DNA from 4 places in the Herminiimonas glaciei genome. Region 2 is predicted to be linked to each of the others. Evidence: predicted binding sites of a transcription regulator. Region 2 holds the regulator's gene; each other region holds the start of a gene.
What was found. Region 2 encodes sigma-54, which starts transcription at its own class of promoters, with help from an activator protein. Its sites were predicted from a motif close to TGGCANGNAANCTGCTTT; they were not measured.
Positions count from the first base shown of each region.

Region 1: a site for sigma-54 is predicted at 3,462-3,479, ahead of ACFQPC_RS09580 (amidohydrolase/deacetylase family metallohydrolase). Genes of this name have one in related genera too.
Region 3: a site for sigma-54 is predicted at 1,720-1,737, ahead of ACFQPC_RS11170 (TorF family putative porin). Genes of this name have one in related genera too.
Region 4: a site for sigma-54 is predicted at 2,533-2,550, ahead of ACFQPC_RS17830 (ANTAR domain-containing response regulator). Genes of this name have one in related genera too.

Region 1 is NZ_JBHTBU010000001.1:2,128,392-2,133,202, reverse strand. It holds gene ACFQPC_RS09595 (oxamate carbamoyltransferase subunit AllG family protein) at 1-547, opposite strand, end outside; gene ACFQPC_RS09590 (amidase) at 567-1,784, opposite strand; gene hpxZ (oxalurate catabolism protein HpxZ) at 1,781-2,164, opposite strand; gene ACFQPC_RS09580 (amidohydrolase/deacetylase family metallohydrolase) at 2,161-3,426, opposite strand; gene ACFQPC_RS09575 (MarR family winged helix-turn-helix transcriptional regulator) at 3,607-4,122, shown strand; gene ACFQPC_RS09570 (xanthine dehydrogenase family protein molybdopterin-binding subunit) at 4,802-4,811, shown strand, end outside.
Region 2 is NZ_JBHTBU010000002.1:626,558-631,368, reverse strand. It holds gene ACFQPC_RS13840 (KdsC family phosphatase) at 1-217, shown strand, start outside; gene lptC (LPS export ABC transporter periplasmic protein LptC) at 214-810, shown strand; gene lptA (lipopolysaccharide transport periplasmic protein LptA) at 856-1,410, shown strand; gene lptB (LPS export ABC transporter ATP-binding protein) at 1,412-2,152, shown strand; gene ACFQPC_RS13820 (RNA polymerase factor sigma-54) at 2,171-3,643, shown strand; gene hpf (ribosome hibernation-promoting factor, HPF/YfiA family) at 3,747-4,100, shown strand; gene ACFQPC_RS13810 (hypothetical protein) at 4,180-4,803, opposite strand.
Region 3 is NZ_JBHTBU010000002.1:76,042-80,852, forward strand. It holds gene ACFQPC_RS11160 (ammonium transporter) at 1-543, opposite strand, end outside; gene glnK (P-II family nitrogen regulator) at 560-898, opposite strand; gene ACFQPC_RS11170 (TorF family putative porin) at 925-1,662, opposite strand; gene ACFQPC_RS11175 (accessory factor UbiK family protein) at 1,893-2,132, shown strand; gene ACFQPC_RS11180 (aminoacyl-tRNA synthetase) at 2,255-2,647, shown strand; gene ACFQPC_RS11185 (Rid family detoxifying hydrolase) at 2,696-3,163, shown strand; gene ACFQPC_RS11190 (YifB family Mg chelatase-like AAA ATPase) at 3,181-4,704, shown strand.
Region 4 is NZ_JBHTBU010000003.1:264,451-269,261, reverse strand. It holds gene ntrB (nitrate ABC transporter permease) at 1-247, opposite strand, end outside; gene ACFQPC_RS17835 (CmpA/NrtA family ABC transporter substrate-binding protein) at 257-1,480, opposite strand; gene ACFQPC_RS17830 (ANTAR domain-containing response regulator) at 1,813-2,457, opposite strand; gene tsaD (tRNA (adenosine(37)-N6)-threonylcarbamoyltransferase complex transferase subunit TsaD) at 2,561-3,589, shown strand; gene plsY (glycerol-3-phosphate 1-O-acyltransferase PlsY) at 3,630-4,235, opposite strand; gene ybaK (Cys-tRNA(Pro) deacylase) at 4,548-4,811, opposite strand, start outside.

The sequences.
Region 1 (4,811 bases), on a different contig from region 2:
TTAATGCATGGCATTCCTCGCCGCCGGCCAGCGCGTGATGAATCGACCTGGATAGCGCAACGGGCCGGCGTGCCAGTATGGGCTGCAGCACATGCTGGCCAAATTGCGCGAGCAACTGTAATTGCGTGCGTGAAGCGGTTCCCGGTTTGCCAAAGCGCAGCGCAGGCGGTGTGCCTTCTACCATCGGCGCATAGCGCGTTGTACCTTGCCGCGTGACGACGAATAATGGCATGGATGCCGATACAACTTGCGCCAGTGGTGTGACGACACCATGGTCTTGCGCCGGCAGCAAGGTGACTTTTCCCTGCGCAAGCAATTGTGCCGCGGCCTCGTGGTTCTCCGCCCATCCTTCAAACAGGATCGCTTCCAGCGCGGCTTGCCTGATCGCCGCAGGGATTACACCTGTCAGCGGCGGCCCCGCATGCAGCATGGCGGTGGCAGGCAAAGCGGGTAAAACTGCGGAGCGCAATTGAATATCCGTCCAGAATATGTCGTCGAAACGGCTGGCAATCAATGCGATCTCTTCATCGAATTTATTGGGATTCATATTGCGTCTCCGTCAGGGTTTAATTCGTAATGCGCGCTTGCAGCTTGTGTGCCGCATGCAGCACGATTTCATCGCAGCCGCGGCCGCCGATGATGGAGAGGCCGACTGGTGCGCCATTGACTTGTATCCATGGCATGCTGAGTTGCGGCAAACCAGCCAGCCCGGCAATACACAACAAGTGTTGCGAACGCATGCGCACGTCGTCGACCGTGGCACCGTCAGCGCTGAGCAAGGGGGCGGGTGTCGGTACGGTAGGCAGCACGATGACCTTGTGCTGGCTGTCCAGGATGCGATTGAGTTCACGGATGGCGGCGATGCGGACTTCCTGCGCGGCGCGGACCTGGGTTGCGGTGACACCGGCGGCGATATTGAAACGCTGGCGGATATCGACACCCAGTTCATCCGCATGCTGCGTCACCCACAGCCCATGTTCCATCCACGCTTCGGATGCCTGCAGGACGCGGAAGGCGGCCGCCCAGGATGCCAGGTCGAGTTCACTGTCTACTGCAAGAAAATCGCTTTGTGCGCTTTTCAGCCTGCTGAATGCATTGCATACTGCGGGATCCAGCAAACCGTTGATGCCGGCATCATTGAGCGTCAGGAACGTCGCCGGCATGCTGGTGGTTTCAGCATGGGCCAGTGCACAAAAGGTTTGCTCAAGGTGCTCCAGCGTATCGGCAAACCAGCCTACCGTATCAAAGCTGTGTGCGAGTGTGAGGCAACCGTGTCCGGACAGGCGGCCATGTGTAGGGCGCATGCCCCATACACCACAGTAGCTGGCCGGCAAGCGCACCGAGCCACCGCAGTCGGTACCCAGTGCAATATCGGCGAGGCCAGCCGCGACTGCAGCGACCGAACCGGACGAAGAGCCGCCGGGCAGGCGATCCGGGCTGGCAGGATTGCGCGGTACGCCATAGTGCGCATTGATACCTGCCAGGCTGTATGTGAGTTCATCGGTCAGTGTCTTGCCGACGAATCTGGCACCGTCTGACAACAAGCGCTCAACCGCCGCCGCATGCTTGCTCGCTGCCGAGTTGCCGGAGAGCCAGACCGGATTGCCGGCACCGGTACGCGTGCCGGCGATGTCGAACACGTCCTTGACGGCGAAGCGCACGCCTTCCAGTTTATTGCCGAGCGGCAGATGCGCCTGCAAGGGCAGGCCGAAGGCTTCGGCCAGGAAGGCACCGCCGGTACCGGGTTGCAGCTCGCTGTTGTATGAACTATGTGGATTATTCATTTGGCATCCATCCAACTGACGTGCGCGGCGACGACATGCCAGCCATCCGGGAATTTGACCCAGGTCTGGGTTTGTCGTCCGATGCGGGTCACACCTTCTTTGGTGAAGGTAATGTTGGCCACCGCAAAATTGTCACCAAAGGTCGTGATGTGCCGACTGGTCACGGTGCGCGCCAGGTTGGCGGACGGTCGTTGCAGGCGGAAGGCACGTATCTCTTCATAGCCAACCAGGTTTTCCGTCGCACCGTAACGCAAGGTTGCGGCATCATCCCAGAACAACTCATCAAGCTTGACCACGTCATTGCCGACCAATGCTTTTTCGTAGGCGTCGAACACTTGTTCGACTTCTTGCAGGGTAAGTGGCTGGTTGATTTTCATCATGCGGCCTTTGCAACAGGGAGGATGGTGGCAGTGGCATCGTAGCGCTGGCCATTGCGGTAGCAGAACGCAGGATGCAGCATGCGATCGGTAATGACTTGCGTACCTTCATTGTCATGCATTACCCAACGCCCACGCAGGTCATCCAGTACGCTGACATCGGCGACACCACCCACCTTGAGGGTGCCGATCTCATCTTCCATGCGGGCCAGTTTGGCGGCATTGCTGGTCACCATGGCAACTACGTGATTGAGTGGGATGCCAAGCGCCAGCATGCTGGTCATCGCAGATACCAGGCTGAAGCGTTCATTGCCCTTGAAGATATGGACGCTTTCATCCGGGTGCCAGGATGGCGTGCCGGCTGGTGGCGGGACGATGGTGTTATAGCCATGCATATCGGCACCCAGGGTATCCGGCACGACACCGGCATCCAGCACGATGCGCGCGGTTTTGAAACTGAAGTGTGAACCATGGCCGACGTCTATCTTCAGTCCGCGCGCAATCGCTTCCTTGACCATCGGATGGATGGAACCATTCACTTCAACGAAGCCACCCGGATGGCGGCTGAAAGGATGGGCCAGGACGTCGCCCGGTTTCAACATATCGACGACCTGGTTGAAAATGCTGTCCGGATTGACCGGCGCGCCACCGTCTTCCGGCTTGGGCCACAATTGACCGAAGTGGATATAAACAGGGAGGGCCGCTTCGCGTCCGATTTGCGAGGCGATGCGCATGACATCCACGCCCCAGCGTGAAAAGCCACCGATCTCCGCATGTGCTTTCAGGCCACGCACGATATCGCTGTTCTTTTTGGCGGCGGTAACCGTTGCTTCCACGTCGAGGCAATCCGGACGATATAGCTCAGGATAGAAATGTCCTTCCAGGCCGCCGACCAGATAGGCCGACATATATGAGACGACCCGCGTCTTCGACGGTTCGATCACATACTGGCGGAAGCCGGGCAGGGTGATGCAGCTGGCACCACCCTGGTCGACCAAAGTGGTTACGCCTGAATACACGCCGCACATGTCGGCATTGAGGCCGAAGCGACCGGTGACACCCTGGTACACATGCCCATGCGTGTCGATCAGGCCGGGCAAGACCAGCTTGTCGCGACAGTCAACAATTGTTGTCTTGCTGTCCGGTGCCGCGATGTCGCGGTCTATCGCAGCAATGACATTGTCCTTGATCAATACATCGAAGACACCATCGCGATTGGCTGCTGGATCAATTACACGGCCGCCTTTGAGAATTATATGATTCATGGCAAGTCCTTCATGGTTGGGATAATATGTGGTGCACCGCATATTCTATGCCAAGTTTAAATAAATGTGGTGCACCACATTTATAAACTATTTTTATTGCCGGTTTTGTTGCAGATTCACATATACTTCTGGTTTGCGGCACATCGGATTCCATCCAGTTCCCTTATATATAAATTATCCATGAACAAGATTGAAGAAGCAGCCTTGCCCTCCCTGATGAGCGAAATGGAGTCAGTACAAGCACGCTCCCTGTTGTTTACACGGCCGGGATTCCTGATTCGTCGCTTGCATCAAATCCACAGTGCCCTGTTCATGGAAGAAACACTGGAACACAACATCACGCCGGTGCAGTACAGCCTGCTGACGGCGCTGGAAGAGTACGGCGAGCTGGACCAGAACTCGCTGGCGCACCATATCGGCCTGGAACGCACCAGTGTGGCGGAAGTATTGCCGCGACTGGAGCAGCGTGAGCTGATCGTGCGCAGCCAGTCCGAGCACGATAAGCGCGTCAAGTACGTCAAGTTATCGCGCAAGGGGCGGGCATTGGTAAAGAAGATGCGTCCTTCAGTGCAAAATGCGCACGATCGCACAATCGAAAGCCTCACACCGGAAGAGCGCAAGCTATTCATTCTGTTGATGGTACGACTGGTGGAAAGCGAAGCTACAGACAGAGTGCCTTTACTCAAAGCGCGCTAACAATTTTTCCTCACTAAAAAAATTTGCATTGCACTGCAGCGTGCATTTTCTCATTTGCTTTGAGATGATTCATCACGTTCATGCGGTATGTGTATGGCAGGCATGATGCATGCGGTTTTACGTCACGTTGAATTTGCTTGTGATCAAAGTGGTGCGCAAATCAAAATGTTGTTGCACCTTTTTGACACAAATTTTTTCCAATTTGATGCAAAGCGTGTGATTTTCATGTACAACAGCAAATATCGGTACTCATTCAAGAATATTGTTTGATGCAAGTCCAATAAATGTGCTGTACCACATAAATTGAAATTCAATAATTTTTATTGAAATCAATGACTTGACTGGCGTAGTATCTGACATGTCTGCAAGGTTGGCATGGTCATTGCTAAAGGTATTCCGTCAGTTTTATGTATGTGGGCATAGCTTGGAAAAGCACATTTAGGTTGATGTTTAGTATTCAGTATCACGACAGTTCCGTAGCACCCTGTTCTTGGTTTTTGCAGGATGGGGTTCACTGAAATTAAATCGTAGTACGGCGCAAAGGAGGTGAAAATAATTCACGCTCGTAACGCAAAAATGAATCACATATAACAACATAAATGTGGTATGCCACATAATTATTGGAGATGCAGGAACATGGAATTCATTTTCATGTTTCGGCAATGTTCAGGAGATATCGATGAATGATC
Region 2 (4,811 bases):
CGCCTGCGGCTTCATCGGCGACGACGTCATCGATTTGCCGATTCTGATGCGCGTCGGCTTTGCCGCCAGCGTGCCGAACGCCCATGCAGAAGTACGTTCACGCGTGCATTATGTGACCCAGGCTGGCGGCGGCCGCGGAGCAGCACGCGAACTATGTGACTTCATCCTGCGCGCGCAAGGCAACTACGAGGCGGCACTGGCGCCGTATCTTGCATGAAAGCGCTGCGCCCCACCAACACCGTGCGCCTGGTCGTACTGATTGCACTCAGTGCGGCATTGGCATTCGGCAGTTTCTGGCTGGTCGAAGTCATGCGTCGCCAAACCGACGAAACACTGCCGGCCAAACAACGCAGCGAACCTGACTTCTATGCAGAAAAATTCAATTTTGTCCGTATGGGCAAGGATGGCACTGCACGCTATAACCTGACCGGCACCGAGATGAAGCATTACCCACTGGATAATTCCTACCAGATCCAGAAGCCGGTCATGTACAGCTTCAGCAAGGGGCGACAACCGATGGTCAGCCGCTCGGAGCGCGCCCTGGTGGAAAAGGACAATACCGAAGTGCATATGTATGACAACGTCCTGATCGACCGGCCACCGGCAGCGGGCTCACAGCACTTCCAGCTCAAGACCTCGTACCTGCTGATCCTGCCGGATGATGAGATCATGAAGACGCCCAAGCATGTCGATATCAAAGTCGGCACATCGACATTGAACGGCAGCGGTATGTTCGCCAATAATGCAACCGGCGAATTCAATTTATCCAGCAATGTTAATGCGCAGTATCAAGCCGCACATCCGCGCTAAGCGCATAGACGATTTTTATCCGACGCATTCATTTAGAGAACTTTCATGAAACGCTTCCTTTCCGTACTTCTGGTTCTCTGCGGCTTGGGCACAACGGTCGGCTCCTTTGCCGAAAAGGCCGATGCCACCAAGCCCACCAATGTCGAAGCCAATAAAATGGAATACGACGACATCAAGCAGATCAACACCTTCACCGGCAATGTCGTGTTAACCCGCGGCACCATCCTGATGAAAGCCAACAAGATGGTGGTCAAGCAAGACCCGGCCGGCTATCAATTCATCACGCTATACGGCTCCTCCGATACGCTGGCTAACTTCAAGCAAAAGCGCGATGGCGGTCCGGACCAATGGATAGAAGGCCAGGCTGAACGCATTGAATACGATGACAAGGCCGAAATCATGAAGTTGTTTTCCAAGGCCCGCATGCGTCGCCTGGAAAACGGCAAGCCCACCGATGAAGTCGAAGGCGAATTCATCTCCTACGACACACGCGCTGAATTCTTTACCGTACATAACACGTCAAGCGGCGACAGCAAACAAGGTGCCGGCCGCATCAAGGCCGTAATCCAACCGCGTGCCGCAGATACAAAGGCAAAATAAGATGTCTAGCAAGCTGATCGTTAACGGACTCCAGAAAAGCTATGGCGCGCGCCAGGTTGTGCGCGATGTCGCATTGCAAGTTGAAAGCGGCGAAGTGATCGGTTTGCTCGGCCCTAACGGCGCCGGCAAGACCACTTCCTTCTACATGATCGTGGGCCTGGTACCGTCTGATGCCGGCCGCATCGAACTGGATGGCGTCGACATCTCGCGCCTGCCTATCCACAAGCGCGCACAACTCGGCCTGTCCTACCTGCCGCAGGAAGCATCGGTCTTCCGCAAGCTCAGCGTCGAAGACAATATCCGCGCTGTGCTTGAATTGCAGCGCGTCAACGGCAAGGCATTGAACTCGTCGCAACTGGAACAGCGCCTGGACACCTTGCTGGCCGATTTGCAAATTGAAAAGCTGCGCGAAAACCAGGCGATGTCGCTATCCGGTGGTGAACGCCGCCGGGTCGAAATTGCCCGTGCATTGGCGACCAATCCGCGTTTCGTCCTGCTCGATGAACCGTTTGCAGGTGTCGACCCTATCGCGGTGATTGAAATCCAGCGCATTGTGCGTTTCCTCAAAGAACGTGGCATCGGCGTGCTGATCACCGATCACAATGTGCGCGAAACACTGGGCATCTGCGATCGCGCTTACATCATTAACCAGGGTGCGGTATTGGCCAGCGGACGACCGGACGACATCATCGCCAATGAATCGGTACGGCGCGTCTACTTAGGTGAACATTTCCGCATGTAAGCGGAAGAAAAAACATCTATGAAGCAATCCCTGCAACTACGAGTCTCGCAACACCTGGCACTTACGCCACAACTGCAGCAATCGATCCGCCTGCTGCAGTTATCGACTCTTGAATTGCATCAGGAACTGGAACAGATTCTTGCCGACAACCCGATGCTGGAACGTACCGATGATCCGCTGGATCATGCAGTACGCCTGCTGGCTGACGGTGCCATCGGTGCCAGCGGCACGACGCCGGAAGGCGCCAGCATCGAAGCCAATACCCCCCAAACCCCGGATAGCGAAGGCGGCTCCGACGCGCCCGATTTGCCGGAAGCGTCAAGCGGTGACAGCGAATGGAGTTTCGACGATGTAGCACGCACCTCCAAGGCCCCGGAGGACGATGATGCCCGCCCGCAACTCGAAGCGCATGAAACAACCTTGCGTGAGCATCTGCTCGAACAAATGCGCGTTACCGTACGCGAACACCGCGACCGTGCGCTGCTTGAGTTAATCATTGATGCATTGAATGACAATGGCTATCTGGAAGAAGAGCTGGAAGAAATCCATGCCCGCCTGCCGGAAGAGCTGGAGATCGAACTGGAAGAACTGCAGATCTCTCTCAAAATGTTGCAGAGCTTCGATCCACCGGGCGTAGGTGCGCGTGATGCTGCCGAATGCCTGGCACTGCAAATCAAACGTATGCCCAAAGTGGCAATGGTGACCCGCCGCATGGCCCTCGCCATCGTGGAAAATCACTTGCCGCTATTCGCCCAGCGCGACTTCAACAAATTGCGCAAGGCACTGGATTGCGATGACGAAGACTTGCGCGAAGCACAAGCCATCATCAAGCAATGCAATCCGCATCCAGGTTCCATTTTTGCAACGGATGCTTCCGACTATGTGGTGCCTGACGTCATCGTCAAACGTACCCGTAGCGGCTGGCAAGTCATGCTGAACCACGACGTGATGCCACGGCTGCGCGTTAATAGCATGTATGCCAACATTTTGAAGCAAAGCAAGGGCGAGGCATCGCTTGGTTCCCAGTTGCAAGAAGCAAAATGGTTAATCAAGAATATGCGTCAGCGCTTCGACACCATCCTGCGTGTCGCAGAGGCAATTGTTGAACGTCAGAGGAACTTCTTTTCGCACGGTGCGGTCGCAATGAGACCGCTTGTTTTACGTGAAATAGCTGATACACTGGGTCTACACGAGAGTACTATTTCACGTGTAACCACCCAGAAGTACATGCTGACTCCCCACGGGATGTTCGAATTGAAATACTTTTTCGGCAGCCATGTCGCAACAGAAGCCGGTGGTGAAGCTTCGTCGACGGCGATACGGGCACTGATCAAACAATTGATAGGAGCTGAAGACCCGAAAATTCCATTCTCTGATAGCAAGATTGCCGACATGCTGGCAGAACAAGGCATGGTGGTAGCGCGACGGACAGTAGCAAAATACCGCGAAGCCCTGAAGATCCCACCGGTCAATCTGCGCAAGTCGTTGTAGATATCGTCCTTTGTAGTTTTTGTTGTAGTTATACGTTGCTGTGTTCGGCGTAGTCACTTAACAAGACGCGCATAACCTCCAGTGACTTTCATAGGAGCACTGTATGAATCTCACAATCAGTGGACATCACCTCGAATTGACCCCCGCCATCCGCGAATATGTACAAGGTAAATTGGAGCGCATCAAACGACATTTTGATCACGTTATCGATATTGCAGTCATCCTGACTGTAGACAATCTTCCCGAGAAAGAAAAACGCCAAAGGGCGGAAATTAACTTGCGAGTGAGAGGCAAGGATCTGCACGCGGAAAGTATCGCAGATAATTTATACGCTGCCATTGATACACTGATCGACAAGCTCGATCGACAAGTGATCAAATACAAAACCAAACAGCAAGACCATCAACACGATGCGATCAAACGATTGCCGGATGCGTCAGACGCTGTAACGCCTTAAGCTAAAGGCAAGGCCGGGCAAATCGGCCGGATGAAATGAAGGGCGCAGATTGCGCCCTTTTTTGTGTCCGCTTGCTGCGTCATCGCAGGCCTATTTCATTGCTGGCTGCAGTGACTTCTTCACCCAGGCGGATTGCGATCCTGAGCTGGCTTTTGACTGTACGTCCATTGATTTCGCCGGGATGAAATTTTACTTTCTTGAAAGTGGCGGACAATATCTCTTCCGTATCAAGCGGCACCACAGTATCTTCAATGAGCGCCTGGTCGACATCCCCGTATTCACTTATTAACAAGCGTAAAACCGCCACTTGATCAGGTGCCCCCGGCACCAGTAAGGCAAAATTTTCCGGAATATCGACCGCGACCAAAGGTTTTTGCGTCAGCTCGCTTGACGCAAAGTAATGTTGGCCGCGCAAGCTGGCGTCAGGCAGATGCGGCAATATGGGCGCGGCCGCAACTGCTTCCCGTGCTACTTCCACACTCTTCCTGACAACAGACGAGGTTTGCTGCGAAACGGCAAGAATACTCGCCCGTCCCTCCTGCAATGCAACGTCCACCACGCGCTGTGTCATCGCCCCTGCAACAGAATTACCCACCGTCGCGGTCGCGAAATAGACGACCAATAATATATGTGCAAGCACTGCAAGCAAGCCTGCCGACAACTCACAAGGGCGTCGCGCCAGTTTCATGAAATATTGCGCCATTACATTTG
Region 3 (4,811 bases), 550 kb from region 2:
GAAAGCACCTACGATCAGTGCGCAAGTGATGGCAGCAAAGGTCGATTGGAAGGCAACGAATACATACTCAGGAATCGAGCCCGACAAGGTGTCTGGTTTGATGCCATTGAGGAAGAGCTTGCCAAAGGTTCCGACGAAGGAGCCACCATCCGCAAATACCAGGCTGTAGCCGTACAGGCACCACAACACGGTAATCGTCGAGAAGATCACGAAGACCTGCATCAGTACCGACAACATATTCTTCGAACGGCCCAGGCCGCCGTAGAACAATGCGAGGCCAGGGATGGTCATCAGGATAACCAGCATGGTCGATGTCAGCATCCAGGCGGTATCACCTGTATTCAATACAACCTCAGGTGCTGCCGGAGCCGCTGGCGCGGCAGCAGGTGCCGTTGTTTGTGTTTCGGTGACGACCACTACCGCTTCAGCCGCTGGCGCAGCTGCCGGAGCTGCTGCATCTTCCGCCGCCATCGCCGGCGCCGAGAATCCGACTGCCAGCAACAGAGCACCTGTGGCAAGGGCACTTGTGAACATTTTCTTCATACTCATCTCATTCCCCTTAAAGTGCTTCTTTACCGGTTTCACCGGTGCGGATGCGGACGACTTGTTGCAGGTCATAGACAAAAATCTTGCCGTCGCCGATTTTGCCGGTTCTTGCCGCAGTCTCGATTGCTTCGATCACGCGATCAACGATCGCATCATCCACAGCAGCTTCGATTTTTGTCTTAGGCAGGAAATCAACGACATACTCAGCACCGCGATACAACTCGGTGTGACCTTTTTGGCGACCGAAACCTTTAACTTCGGTAACGGTGATACCTTGCACGCCAATCGCAGACAAGGCTTCCCGCACTTCATCCAGCTTGAAGGGCTTGATAATGGCAGTAATCAGTTTCATGGGAACCTCTTACGTTATTTTTAAAATTAGAATGCTTTGGAGATCGACAATACACCGGTAGTGCCGGCAGTTTTCTTCGATTTCCCGCTTGGGCTGGTCACTACGCCGTCACCACTTACGTCAGTACCGACGATAGCCAGGCCAATCGTTGCGAAACCAAAGTCACGAGCCAGCGAGACTTTATAGTCGGTGTAATCCAGGTCACTGTAATGACGCACTTTTTGATGACCAACGTGGAAACCCAACGTGGTTTTCTCTGCGACTTCAAACGCTGCGTTCAACTCGAGGTAACCCGAGCCTTTTGAATCTGGCGTACCGAAGAAATCCGAAACTGTGCTGCTGTATTTGGCGGTAAACCATTTGTAGCCGATCGAACCGTACAATTCAGTCGTGTTGTAACGTTTGCCGCCAACGATCTGCGCGCCTGGGTAGTAGTAGTACAAAACACCGACATCAGCGGTTACGTCAGGTGTAATATTGAATTTGTAACCACCGTACAGATCCATCTCGATGGAGCCGTCGGTAAATTGGTTGCCACTTACGTTCGAGTTCCAGTTGCCGACGTAAAAGCCGCTCGAGTGTGCGTAATCGAAACCGCCTTGTACGGCTGGTTGTTTAAAGGTTTGTGAAACACCACGGAAACGATAGTCGCTGACTACAGAAAGGTTGCCCGTGAACGAATGTTCTGGAATGACGTCCTCAGCGTGCGCCATACTACCGGCGAATGCACCCATTACAGCAACCGCGATAATCAGTTTTTTCATGATCTTCCCTTTAAAGTTGAATGTAGAAACCAAACGTTGGTTATCTTCGATACCTATTTAGCAGGACTCATGCCAGCCTTCTTTGGGCTGCTTGTACTATCATTTTTATCGTTTACGGTTGCTGACTGATATATTCCCTCCCGGAAAATACAGAAATATGCACTTTTATAGCACGCGCAAAAGCAAATCGCACTGTTATGGTGCTAAATAATTTTTACTCAGAGGATCACATGGAAAAGCCTAACTTCTTTAATGAAATGCAAGACAAGATCAATCAGGTACTGGAGAACTCACCAGCCAAGGATATTGAAAAAAACGTGAAGGCCATGATGAGCCAGGGCTTCTCCAAGCTGGATCTCGTGACCCGCGAAGAATTCGATGTGCAGGCACAAGTGCTGGCCAATACCCGCGCCAAACTCGAAGCACTGGAAGCACAGGTTGCGGCCCTGGAAGCGCAACTGAAAAAGTAAGACACTATTAATAACCGTCGCATACGATACAGGCAGGTCCGGCATCCTGCCCTTATCGTTTGCGGCAGGCAGTATCGATTCAAAGTCGGCATCGGCATCCCATTCTTATAAAGGAGCAAGCCATGCGTATGAGCGATGAAGAGTACTTCCGTAGCTGCGTCTCCAAGGAACGCCATCTGGCCCAATTAATGGGTTGCCATAATGTTGAAGAGTTTTATGAAAATGCCGGCTCACTATGGAACAACGGCAGACAAATCCCAAAATGGACGCGCGACTGGCAAGCCTGCGGTCCCCTGATTGCAACTTATGAGTTAGCAATCACTTACCAGCAATCCCCCTCCGATCCTCACGGCAAAGCCATCCACATCGGCAACACCGTAGTCCACATCTCAGACCACCCAAGTAAAGACCAAGCCTTGATGTTTGCCATCGTCAAGGCGACCATCGCACATCTGGAGCATCTCAAACACTGCAAGCACCAACAGGAGTTACAAACTCAACTATCAAAAGCATGAGTACCACCGCTGACTTTTACAAGTAGATAACCCTTCAGGAGATACAAGATGACCGCTTCCTCATCCCGCTTCGCCTTGGTATTGATGTTGGCAGTGACAGCGCTTTTGAGCGGCTGCGCCGCACCGGCACAACCCGGAAAGCAAATCCTCTCAAGCAGCAAAATGTATCCGGCGGTCGGCCCGTATTCGCAGATGGTGGCACATGGCGACACTATCTATTTGTCCGGTGTACTGCCATTGAATGCGGCTGGTAACGCGATTCAGGGCAGCACTATCGAGGAACAGACAAAGGCCGTGCTTGATCACATCGGTGAGAAACTGAGATCGCAAGGTCTGACGCATGACGATGTCCTGATGAGTACTGTCTATATGAAAGACCTGAATGACTTTGCCGCAATGAATCGCGTCTATGGCGAATACTTCAAAACCAATCCGCCGGCCCGCGCCACGGTACAGGTAGCGCGCATTCCAAGGGATGCCCTGATTGAGATTGCTGTCATCGTGGGCAAGCGCTAAAGAAGCACAGGGGAGCTATGAGCCTGGCAGTTTTGACGAGTCGTGGCTTAAGCGGCATGCAGGCACCGGAAGTCACGGTAGAAGTGCATCTGGCGAATGGTCTCCCTTCCTTCACTATCGTTGGCCTGCCGGAAACCGAGGTCAAGGAATCCAAAGACCGCGTTCGCGCCGCCTTGCAAAATGCCGGCTTCGAATTCCCGGCGCGCCGCATCACCGTCAACCTCGCACCGGCAGATCTGCCGAAAGAGTCCGGGCGTTTTGATTTACCGATAGCACTTGGCATCCTGGCAGCCTCACAACAAATGCCGGCGGATACACTGGACCAGTATGAGTTTGCCGGAGAGTTATCGTTGTCAGGTGAACTACGCCCGATACGCGGCGCGCTGGCAATGACTTTTGCGATGCACCGTCGTGGTGACAAAGGTGGCCAACAACGTGCATTTATCCTGCCACGCATGAATGCCGACGAAGCGGCACTGGTTGGCGAAGTACGTATCCTGCCTGCTGATTCCTTATTGCAAGTCTGTGCCCATTTTGCCGCCCATGATCCGGGGGCACGCCTGGATCGGCACATTGCCGCTCCCGCCAGCGCACGTCCCGATTATCCGGACATGGCCGAGGTGAAAGGACAGGCGCAAGCCAAACGGGCATTGGAAGTCGCGGCGGCGGGAGGACATAGTTTGCTGATGGTCGGGCCGCCGGGAACAGGTAAGTCCATGCTCGCTGCGCGCTTCGCCGGAATCCTGCCACCGATGACAGATGAAGAAGCGCTCGAATCCGCCGCAGTGCAATCGCTGACCAGCGGTTTTAGCAGCGCTCGCTGGAAGCTCAGGCCATTTCGCGCACCGCATCACACCGCGTCCGGCGTCGCCCTGGTCGGCGGCGGCGGAACTCCACGTCCCGGTGAAATTTCACTGGCGCACCGCGGCGTACTCTTCCTCGATGAACTGCCGGAATTCAATCGCTCCGTGCTGGAAGTCTTGCGCGAACCGCTGGAGTCCGGCCGCATCACGATTTCACGTGCCGCACGCCAGGCCGATTTCCCCGCGCAGTTCCAACTGATTGCGGCAATGAATCCTTGCCCCTGCGGTTACCTTGGCCATGCGTCCAATAAATGTCGCTGCACGCCCGATCTCATCACCCGTTATCAAGGCAGGATTTCCGGCCCCTTGCTGGATCGCATCGACATGCAAATCCAGGTTGGTGCACTGGCACATGAAGACTTGCTGAAGCAATCTGACGGCGAAGCATCTGCCGATATCGCACAGCGGGTTGCGGCCGCGGCAGTGAAACAAACCGCACGCCAGGACAAGAGCAATAACTTGCTGTCCGGCAGCGAGATCGAACTGCACTGCACGCCGGATGACAGCGGTGAACAATTGCTGCGCACCGCGATGACGCGCCTCAACTGGTCGGCACGTGCCTATCATCGCGTACTGAAAGTCGCACGCACCATAGCCGATCTCGCCGATGCGCCGGCCATCAGCAAACAACATGTCGCGGAAGCGATCCAATACCGCAGGGCACTACGTGAACAATAACGTTCACAATCAACCCTGACATGTCACTGGCATAGTAATTGCTAACTCAACGAGCGATGTCTTCCAATGAAAGTCTTCGACGAAATTGGAATGAGTGAGAATTGCCT
Region 4 (4,811 bases), on a different contig from region 2:
GAATACCGCTGCTTTTGGCTGAGATGATTTCCCATACCAGCACCAGGAAGACCATGCCGAGTATCGGTGGCAGTACCGCCAGCAACAGCGGCTTGGACGACCACTTCACCTTTGGCTTGGCCGCTTCCACCACCACGCCGGCGCGGGCAGCTACGGCCGCATCTGCGGATTCTGATTTCATACTGACTTCCGTTTCTGTCGTAGCGCAGATGGGCGCGTTTTCTGCGGGGCGCATGATTGCACTCATGGTGACTCCTTAAGCCTTGATCTTGAATGATTCGGCGTACGCTTTCGGGTTCTTGCCATCCCACACCACGCCGTCGATCAGCTTGGAGGAACGCATAGGACTCTTAGGCACAGGCACATTCGCCAGCGTTGCCGCTTCCTTGTACAAATCGATACGGTTGACCGACTTGGCCGTGCCGGCGTAATCCGGTTCACCTTTAGCCAAACCCCAACGCTTGTGCTGCGTCATGAACCACATGCCGTCCGACAGGTAAGGGAAATTCGCCTGGCCGTCGTTATAGAACTTCATGTAGTTAGGGTCATCCCAGGTTTTGCCCAAACCGTTTTGATAACGGCCGAGGATGCGCTGGTTAATGACATCAACTGAAGTGTTGACATAGGACTTGGCGGCGATGACTTCTGCCATTTTGTTTTTGTTCGACAGCGAGGAATCGATCCAGCGACCGGCTTCCAGCACCGCAGCCGTCAAGGCGCGCGCAGTGTTCGGATTTTTTGCGACCCAGTCCGAAGTAGTGCCCAGTACTTTTTCCGGATGGTCTTTCCAGATGTCTTGCGTGGTCGCGGCGGTGATGCCGATGCCGTCAACGATGGCGCGGTGGTTCCATGGTTCGCCGACACAATAGCCATCCATATTGCCGACACGCATATTCGCCACCATTTGCGGTGGCGGCACGGTGATGACTTTTGCATCCTTCAATGGATTGATGCCGTAGGTCGCCAGCCAGTAATACAGCCACATCGCATGGGTGCCGGTCGGGAAAGTTTGTGCGAAGGTGTATTCGCGCTTTTCCATTTGCATCAGCTTGGCGAGGCCGGGACCGTCAATCGCTCCGCCTTCGGCCAGCTTTTTCGACAGGGTAATCGCCTGCCCGTTATTGTTCAGGCCCATCAGGACAGCCATGTCCTTCTTCGCGCCGCCTATGCCTTCATGCACGCCGTACACCAGGCCATACAAGACATGTGCCGCATCCAGCTCGCCATTGACCAGCTTGTCGCGCACGCCGGCCCACGATGCTTCCTTGGTCGGCACGATCTTGATGCCGTATTTTTTATCGAAGCCCATGACCGAAGCCATGACCACCGAAGCACAATCGGTCAGTGGAATGAAACCAATCTTTACTTCTTCCTTTTCAGGCTTATCAGAACCCGCCGCCCACACGCCTTGCGTAGCCAAACCACTAAAGGCGGTCGCAGTAATGGTTGCTCCCGCTTTCAAGATTGTGCGTCGTGTCATATTGGTTTTCCTGTCGTTCGTTGTCATGATTTCCTCGAAGAGCGGTTCTGATAAGCACAAAAAAAAGACGCCCGGGCCGGCACAAGCAAAGCTCATGCGACACGGACGTCTTTGTCCTTATTACTCTTACCGCCATTGGTATGAGTAATGATTTGTTCGTAGCACCTTCGTTGGTACTAGCTACTGTTTAGCAATTGGTGTGCCAGCGCGATCAGGCTGTTTTCAGATGTTTGCGATGCAAACCGAGCACTTAAAACGCTCTCTTTTTGTGCGGCGCATTACTTCAGTGCAGAGGAGTAATGACTTACTGGTGCAGCACTTCAGCTGACGTGTCAGCCCAGCAGGTCGGCAATATCCAGTACGCGTTGCGCCAGCTCGGACAATTTCAGGTTCTTGTCCATCGCCATGCGACGCAGTTTTATATAGGCTTCGTCTTCGGAAATCTTGTGCCGCTCCATCAGCAAACCCTTGGCGCGTTCTATGGTTTTACGCTCGGCCAGCTTGAGTTTGGTATCCGATAACTCGGTCAGCAATTTTTGTTCGGCGTTGAAGCGCGCCAGCGCTACATCCAGCACTGGCTTGATCCGTTCAGATTGCAGGCCGGCCACGATGTAGGCCGAGACACCGGCCGCCATCGCCGCCTCCATGCTGGATTTGGCCTTGTCTTCGGTAAACAGGACGATGGGACGGCGCGCATTGCGCGTTGCCATCACCACATGCTCAAGCACGTCACGTGCATCGGATTCGGCATCGATGATGATCATGTCCGGCTGCAATTGCGCGACCCGCTCCGGCAAATGCAGGTCGGCCGGGAACGACGCGATGATGTTATAGCCGGCTTCCAGCAAACCGATGCGCAAGGCACGCGTGCGCTCATCCTGCGCCAGCGCCTGCTCATCGAGTTCGCCTTCCGGTGCGACCGGATTGACGACTACGATGCGCAATGAGTGCAAATCTGGCTGGGAAATCTTAGTCATTCGGCAATCTATAAAAATCGTGGATGGGGTCTTGCATCAGAATAAGCTACAATCCACGCAAGAATCACACCACATGTTGCATATTTTTTGCAACTTTATCCCCATGCTTGTTCTCGGTATCGAATCCTCCTGTGATGAAACGGGTCTGGCGTTGTATGACACACAACGCGGCTTGCTTGCGCACGCCCTTTATTCACAAGTGAAAATGCATGAGGAATACGGTGGCGTGGTGCCTGAACTGGCGTCGCGCGACCATATCCGCCGCGCCCTGCCATTGCTGGACCAGGTATTCAGCGAAAGCGGCATCCGGCATGATGCGATAGACGCGATTGCGTATACACAAGGTCCCGGCCTCGCCGGTGCGCTGCTGGTCGGTGCATCCGTCGCCTGCGGCCTCGGCCTGGCACTGGATAAACCGGTATTGGGCATCCATCACCTGGAAGGCCATTTGCTGTCGCCCCTGCTGGCGAGCGAACCACCGGAATTTCCTTTCATCGCCCTGCTGGTGTCCGGCGGTCATACACAATTGATGCGGGTTGACGGCGTCGGTCTATACACGATGCTGGGTGAAACACTGGATGACGCGGCCGGTGAAGCCTTTGATAAATCGGCCAAGCTGTTGGGCCTGGGGTATCCGGGCGGCCCGGCGATTTCACGCATGGCTGAATTCGGTGATCCGACGGCCTACAAGCTGCCGCGTCCGATGCTGCATTCGAAGAACCTGGATTTCAGCTTCTCCGGCTTGAAGACCGCAGTGTTGACGGTCGTCAAAAATCACACGACGAATATCTGCGAACAGGACAAGGCCAATATCGCCCGTGCCTTCGTCGATGCCATCGTTGAAGTATTGACGGCCAAATGCGTGACCGCGCTGAAACACACCGGCCTGAAACGCCTGGTGATAGCCGGCGGCGTCGGCGCCAACCAGCAATTGCGCGCCTCGCTGAATGCCGCGGCGGCGAAGAAACACTTCAAGGTGTTTTATCCGGAACTGGAATTTTGCACCGACAATGGTGCGATGATTGCATTCGCCGGAGCGATGCGTTTGCAACTGAATCCCGCTGCAGCCAAGCGCGATTACGCTTTCAATGTGAAGCCACGCTGGCCGCTGGATAGCATCCGCGAAATCTGAACGGATGCTGGCCGGTATCCCGCACGGGGTACCGGCAAGCTTATTTCTTCTTGCTGCCGAGGCGGCTTTCTTTTCCTGCTAACAGATTACCGATATTCTTGCTGTGTCTGTAGACCAGCAGGATGCTCATCGCCAGCACCGCCAGCAAAATCACATCCGGTCCGAACAACAAGCCGTAATAAAAAGGCGCAAAGATGGCCGCAATCAAGGCTGCCAGTGACGAATAGCGGAAAGCATAGGCAATCACCAGCCAGGTGACCAGGGTCGCCAGGCCCAGCCAGCCATTCAATGCCAGCAATACGCCGAGTGCGGTCGCAACACCCTTGCCACCAACAAAGCGGAAGAAAACCGGCCACAGGTGACCAAGGAAGACTGCAATTGCCACCAGCGCCACGCCGTTTTCATGCACACCGTAGGCCGGGCCGAAGTGCTTGACCAGCCACACGGCGAGAAAGCCTTTGGCACCATCGCCGAGCAAAGTCAGGATCGCGGCTTTCTTGTTCCCGCTGCGCAGCACATTGGTCGCGCCCGGATTCTTCGAGCCGTAGCTGCGCGGATCAGCCAGGCGAAAGCATTTGCTGACCACGACGGCAAATGAAATCGAGCCTATCAGATAAGCACCCAGGGCAAATAAAACTGTATTCATACCAACCTTTCTAGAACTCATTTCACAAATATCCGCGAGTGCGAACGCGGCTATTTGGGAGGTAGTGCAAGGCGTGTCGCGCCGCCAAGGGTGGTCCCCTTGGCAAGCGGCACAACGCAGCAATACGCCCAAATAGCCCGTTCCCTCCGGGTTCTTACCAAAAGCGGCGCTGGCCGCGTTGTGCTCCTTGCGCATAGGCCACTATGCGACGCGTCGCACGCCTTGCCAGCACCGCTTTTGGTAAGAACGCATCTCACGGATATTTATGAAATGAGTTCTGGTATTTCCGCATCGCCTGCGCGATAGCAATCATTATTCTTCGAGCGCACACTGCACCGGCTTGGCCGCCAGGCTGTCTGTCAACACCTGCGGTGCGATACCGATCAGGTAACCGCGCCGACCACCATTGATATAAATCTGTTCCAGCGCAAGGATACTCTGCTCGACATAAACCGGCATTTGTTTACGCGTGCCGAAAGGTGAAGTACCGCCGATCAGGAAACCGGAATGCCGGTTCGCCACTTCCGGCTTGCACGGCTCTACCGATTTGCAACCGATCTGGCGCGCCAGGTTTTT